2 linked regions of the Fulvivirga ulvae genome follow. The main gene of each other region encodes a partner of the protein of the gene in region 2 in a complex. Links are inferred from orthologs where the notes say so. Each region holds a gene or a part of one and is shown on either strand. Other genes may lie near its edges.

Region 1 (3,171 bases), 6.1 Mb from region 2 along the record:
ATTTGAATTGCTGCTATTTTACTAACAGTGGCACCGAGGCCAACGAAGGCGCCTTAAAACTAGCCAAGCGGTATACAGGAAGGACCGAGATCATCACTTGTCGAAGATCTTACCACGGAAGCACTCATGGCTCTTTAAGTGTGTCTGGAAATGAGGTGAAAAAATATGCTTTCAGGCCGTTATTGCCGGAAGTAAGGTTTATAGACTTCAATAGTATCACTGATCTGGATAACATCACTACTAAAACAGCTTGTGTTATTATAGAAACTATTCAAGGAGACGCGGGGGTAAGGATTCCGTCTGCCAAGTACATGCAGGCTTTAAGAGCAAAATGCAACGAAACAGGTACTCTCCTTATTTTCGATGAAATACAAACCGGGATCGGCAGAACCGGGAAGTTATTTGCATTTGAGCATTTTGATGTTGTTCCCGATATACTAACTTCTGCCAAAGCTCTCGGGGGAGGTTTGCCAATTGGCACGTTCGTTTCATCTTACGAAATTATGCAGTGCCTGACACATAACCCAATGCTAGGCCATATCACCACTTTTGGAGGGAATCCGGTGTGCTGTGCCGCTGCACTCGCTACCCTCAATGTTATTGAAGATGAGGGGCTGCTCGATAACGTTGACGGCAAAGGACTGCTTTTCGAGCAGCTACTTCAACATGAAAGGATCAAAGAGATCAGGCGTAAGGGACTTCTCTTTGCGTTTGAGTTTGAAACCAGTGAGGAGGTAGCATTCATAGTACAGGAGTGCTTAAAAAATGGGGTCATCTGTTTTTGGTTCCTATCCTGCCCCAACAGCTTCAGAATTGCACCTCCTATAAACATCTCAAATGACGAGATACAGGAAGCATGTAAAATTATAATTGATGCTATAAATCAACTGGATAACCACCACTAAAGAGATGGTCAGAGCAAATCTTTTACATTTTCGGGAGGACGGCCTATAACAGCGGTATCACCTTTGACCACTATGGGCCTTTCAATCAGAATGGGGTTTTCTTCCATGGCATCTATCCATTCATCATCAGTAAGGCTCTTACCTTTATATTTCTCTTTGTATACAGTCTCACCCTTTCTTATTAAATCCTCAGGTTTAATACCAAGCTTTTCTACAATACGCTTTAAATCTCCCTTCGCCGGAGGTGTCTTCAGGTATTCGACTACCTCCACCATGGCCCCTGAGTCCTCAATAATATTTAAAGTCTCGCGGCTTTTACGGCATCTGGGATTATGATATATGGTCAGCATAATTTTAATCTTTTATGGTTTCAATTACCAGATTATGATTGGTATAGATACAGATATCAGCGGCTATATTTAAGCTCTCTCTTACAATATCCTCAGCGGACAGACCTTGTGCATGCTTTTTCAGGGCCAGAGCGGCAGATTGAGCATACATAGCTCCTGATCCTATAGCAGCAATGTTATTATCGGGTTCAAGTACATCGCCTGTTCCGGAAACTACCAGTACTTCGCTCTTGTCGGCAGTGATTAGCATGGCTTCAAGTTTCCTGAGGTAGCGATCCGTACGCCAGTCCTTAGCCAGCTCAATAGCCGCTCGTTTCATATTGCCTCCATAACTATTCAGCTTCTCGTCAAATCTTTCAAGAAGAGTAAAGGCATCTGCAGTAGATCCGGCAAAACCAGTGACTATCTTGCCGTCCTGAAGTTTTCTGATCTTTTTTACGTTACTTTTAGCAACGTAGTTACCCATTGTGGCTTGCCCGTCAGCACCTATTGCTACTTCTCCATTATGTATAACCGCTAATACGGTTGTTGATCTTACTTTAGTCATTCCCATTTTAGTGTGTTATTTAATATCAGCTCCCAGATACACAAGAGTATGAGATACTGTTTATATTAAACAATATACCCTGACAATTAAACAAAATTGTCAGGGTATATTGTTTTATCTTCTTTATTAAACCAGTATTCTCACCGGGTTTTCTAACAACCCTTTAAGAGTTTGAAGGAAAGCAGCTCCCAAGGCTCCGTCCACTACTCGGTGGTCTGAGGACAGTGTTACTTTCATGACATTACCAGGTACAAGCTGACCATTTTTAACAATAGCAGTTTCTTTTATACCTCCAACTGCTAAAATGCATGAATCTGGCGGATTGATAATAGCAGTAAATTCTTCAACCCCAAACATTCCAAGATTAGAAATAGTAAACGTATTGCCCTCCCAATCTGATGGTTGCAGCTTTTTGCTGTGCGCTTTTTCTGCCAGTTGTTTAACTTCAGCAGAAATATGCGACAAAGATTTATTGTCAGCAAATCTCACTACCGGAACCAAAAGTCCCTCGTCAACTGCAACTGCAACACCAATATGGATGTGTTTGTTATACCTGATCTTATCTCCAAGCCACGATGAGTTCACTTTGGGGTGCTGTCTCAATGCAGCCGCAACGGCTTTAATAACAATATCATTAAAGCTAATCTTAACCGGAGAGAATTCATTCATGGATTTTCTGGCCTCTATAGCCTTATCCATGTTGATCTCCATGGTGATATAAAAGTGAGGTGCGGTAAACTTGCTCTCTGAAAGTCTCTTTCCGATGGTCTTTCTCATCTGAGAAACATTCACCTCTTCGTAGCTTTCCTCTCCTACAACCTGAGGTATATTGAAAGATGTTCCTTTTTCCTCAGCAGCCTTCTGCACCACCTCAGTAGCGGGCGTGTATTCCTCAACGTCTCGTTTTACAATACGCCCGTTGTCACCGGAACCTTTAATTTTTGAAATATCATAGCCTTTTTCTTCTGCCATTTTTTTGGCTAGCGGAGAGGCCTTCACTCTGCCTTCCCCGGTGGTAGAAGGAGTTTTTGTATCTCTGGTATCATCCTCCTTTTCCGAGGCCGAAGGAGCAGATTTTGTTTCTTTTTTCTCTTTTTTATCTTCGGCTCCTCCACCTGATTTTTGCTTTGCCTTATGGGATTTTAACAGCTTTTCAAAATCAGCTCCTTTCTCACCGATTATAGCCATTACTCCATCTACCTCAACTGAATCACCCTCTTTTACTCCTATATACAGAAGTGTGCCCTCTTCATAGGCTTCCAGTTCCATAGTGGCTTTGTCTGTCTCCACCTCAGCAAGTATATCTCCTGCCTGTACCTGGTCTCCCTCTTTCTTCAACCATGAGGCAATTGTACCTTCAGTCATGGTA
Region 2 (3,328 bases):
GCTTTGCATTTCCTGTTTGTCCATTCACGTCAATATTGTCCAGCCCATAACTTACTGACTGGCTTACCATACTGAAGCCACAAAAGAATTTCTCGCTGTTATAACCAACGGCCACTCTGGCACCTACAACAGGCCTGATCTTAACTGCTGAGTCGGTTCCTTCTGTGGTAGTTGATCGGGTCCAGATGTTCGCAGGCCCTGCGGAGAAGGAAAGATTAAGATAGAAATCCTTCAATATAAAGTTATAGGTATATCCCGGCAATATACCCAACGTGGTAAACTTACCTGCCTCCACATGACCTTTATCAGAATTTGCTGCCTCCCCCGACACCGGTATTAATGACGAATCAGCCCGAAATCTGAATACGCCGAATGTAGTCCCTAAAAGAAACGATCCTGCACTTTTCTTTTGCTTATCGGCCTGCATATATGACGAACGATAAGAAAACTTATCGTTATTGAACATATAAAATCCATTAAGCTGAAAATTCATCACTTCCAGGTCCTCTCTCTGAATAAAAGGATGGTCGCTTCTCCATTCAAGAAATCTGTCCTCCGGATTTTTGATATAAAAGCCTTCGTAGTTCTGGTATGCCACATCTGCACCCCAGCGCTTTGTATAAATATTGGTCTGGAAATCAAATGCACTGGTCTCACCATACTGCTGCTCGTCCTCATCACTGGAGGGTAACCTTAATGAGAGCTCAAGACCGAGGTTAAACATATATAGGCCCAGCCCCAGATAGGTGTTATTAATAGGCTCGTATTTAACGGATTGCTGATCTCCCACCTTATCATCTACCCTCAAGCTCATATTACGCACCGTGAGAATTGGCTTCAAATAAAACCGGTCGGGAAACTCCTGAATATAGGCCTCCCTGACCGCTGTTATACTATCTGTTTGCGCAAATGCTGCAACAAACAGACCGAAAGTAATAGTTGTTAAAAGAAGTAACTTCTTCAACTTAAAAGGTTGTATTTAAAGTATGTATTCACTTAAGTCTTTGTTTTTAACCAAACCAGATAATTTTTCTTTAACCATCTCCCTGGTCACTACTATTTTGGCGTTCGGGCCGATCTTATCGGGCACATCAAACAAAAATTCGTTAAGTAACTGGCTCATGACGGTATGTAACCTTCGTGCCCCTATATTCTCAACCTCGGTATTAATATGGAAGGCAGTTTCAGCTATTTCTTCCAACGCATCTGCCTGGAAAGAAAGTTCCACATCTTCTGATGCCAGCAACGCTTCATACTGTTTAGTCAGAGCATTCCTTGGTTCTTTAAGTATGTGATAAAAATCTTCCTTGGTCAGATTATCCAGCTCTACCCTGATCGGGAACCGGCCCTGTAGCTCCGGAATCAGATCAGACGGTTTGGCTATATGAAACGCTCCGGCAGCTATAAATAGTACGTGATCCGTCCTCATTATGCCGTATTTTGTATTTACCGTACTTCCTTCCACAACAGGCAACAGGTCACGCTGTACTCCTTCCCTGCTTACATCAGGGCCACCGCCCCCCTTCTTGGAAGCGCCACCGGCAATTTTATCTATCTCATCTATGAAAATAATCCCCGTGTTCTCCGCCTTTTTTATTGCCAGGTCTTTTACTTCATCCATATCGATGAGCTTCGAAGACTCTTCTTCCATCAATATTTTCCGTGCTTCTCCAATAGTAACCTTTCTTTTTTTATTTTTCTTGGGCATCATGCCACTGATCATTTCCTGCAGGTTGATCATCGAGGATTCATCCATCATACCACCACCTATCATGCCTACGCCTGCATTTGCAGGCTTTTGTACATTAATTTCAATTTTTCGGTCTTCCATTTCCCCGCTTCTGATCTTCTCCCGGAAGCGCTCACGGGTCTTTTCATTGAGCTCCTGCTCTGTCTGGGGTAGCTCTCCTGTAGGTGTGCTTGTAGAAGCCGGATTCTTTTGACTGAAACCGTTGCTCTTTAACGGAGGAATCAGTGCATCCAGAATTATATCCTCTACAATTTGTTCAGCTTTCATCTTTACTTCTTCCTTCTTCTCCTCTTTAACCAGGTTTACTGACTGTTCTACCAGGTCCCTGACCATACTTTCCACATCACGGCCAACATATCCTACCTCAGTAAATTTCGAAGCTTCCACTTTTGTGAACGGTGCATTGGCTATTTTAGCCAGTCTTCTGGCTATTTCTGTTTTCCCCACTCCGGTTGCACCGATCATTAAAATATTGTTGGGAACAATCTCGCCCTGCATATCCGTCTTTACATTCATCCTTCTCCAGCGGTTACGCAGTGCAATGGCTACATTGCGTTTAGCATCCTTCTGCCCAATGATGTATTTATCAAGTTCTTCTACTATCTGCTTTGGCGTAAAATATGTTTTCTGATCTATCATGATTTACAATTTTCCTTTTCTAAAAAATAAGTTTGTGTTGGCAGTAAGTGTAAAGTTATTGGATCCACCAGCCACATGATATCCTCCCCTGCTGTAGGCAAACTCAAAGGCTTTTATCCTAAACATCAGACCGAATGAGAATCCGGCTCCACCGGAAGTGTTTTCTAACTTTAACTCTTGCCTGATCAAATGGTTATATCCCATCCTTAAATTTACATTTTTTGTTAGCAGGAGCTCTGTCCCTATTACAATATGCCTGAATATTTTATCGAAGGCTCCCGGCTTGTCATCTGCCGGCATTTGAGCCGGGTCGTAGTAGCTGACATCTCTCTGATACAGGTTGTAGCCTGTAAATGAGAACCTGAAGGGCATGTGGCTAGGCTTAAAACTAGCACCAAACTGTACATCAAAAGGTAGTTTAGCTTCGTCAGTATCGGTGTATTGAGAAGTAACCAACCCAATATTTTTAAACACCAGCCCTGTAGTAAACTTTTGCGAAGGATGCTTAAAGACACCTCCGATATCCATGGCAAGGGCATTAGAAGTATATCCTGCAATAGACGAGTTGACGAATTTAAAGGTAGCGCCTACCGTAAAATGCGCTATACTATGGCTTCTCCCCAGGTAGACCACTGTCTCTCCGGATTCCACTTCTCCCAAATCAGCTCCGGTATTGTCAAAGCTTTCAATGGTGCCGTAGTCAAAATGATTGGCCCCAAAAAACCATTCCCCATACTTACCGAAGTCATGCTGATATACAAACGAAAAGCTATTGATATCGGCAAAGTAGGAAAGGTAGTTAAATGACAGATGGCCAGACAGAGTATCTGAAGTCAGGGCCGGGTTGCTATAGACCATATTAAGATCAACATCTGCCAGTGACACATTTACACCTCCAAGCCCGCTGGTTCTTGCCGAATAGGGAATATTTAAGAACTC

Evidence for each region.
Region 1: the proteins of hslU (region 2) and hslV are in contact, whole or in part, in a solved structure (PDB 1G4A), measured with the Escherichia coli proteins. The link is inferred for Fulvivirga ulvae from one-to-one orthologs.

Annotation. Positions count from the first base shown.
Region 1 is NZ_CP089981.1:6,738,117-6,741,287, forward strand. The notes cover bases 32-2,871. They hold hslV (ATP-dependent protease subunit HslV), read right to left. Parts: upstream 1,803-2,871; coding sequence 1,260-1,802; downstream 32-1,259. Other genes in these bases: LVD17_RS27350 (aspartate aminotransferase family protein), read left to right, coding at 32-905; arsC (arsenate reductase (glutaredoxin)), read right to left, coding at 914-1,255; LVD17_RS27365 (pyruvate dehydrogenase complex dihydrolipoamide acetyltransferase), read right to left, coding at 1,929-2,871. Outside these bases: more of LVD17_RS27350, read left to right, coding at 1-31; more of LVD17_RS27365, read right to left, coding at 2,872-3,171. UniProt on the Escherichia coli protein: Protease subunit of a proteasome-like degradation complex believed to be a general protein degrading machinery. The complex has been shown to be involved in the specific degradation of heat shock induced transcription factors such as RpoH and SulA.
Region 2 is NZ_CP089981.1:607,574-610,901, forward strand. The notes cover bases 185-3,181. They hold hslU (ATP-dependent protease ATPase subunit HslU), read right to left. Parts: upstream 2,390-3,181; coding sequence 980-2,389; downstream 185-979. Other genes in these bases: LVD17_RS02610 (DUF4421 family protein), read right to left, coding at 185-964; porQ (type IX secretion system protein PorQ), read right to left, coding at 2,393-3,181. Also shown: more of LVD17_RS02610, read right to left, coding at 1-184; more of porQ, read right to left, coding at 3,182-3,328. UniProt on the Escherichia coli protein: ATPase subunit of a proteasome-like degradation complex; this subunit has chaperone activity. The binding of ATP and its subsequent hydrolysis by HslU are essential for unfolding of protein substrates subsequently hydrolyzed by HslV.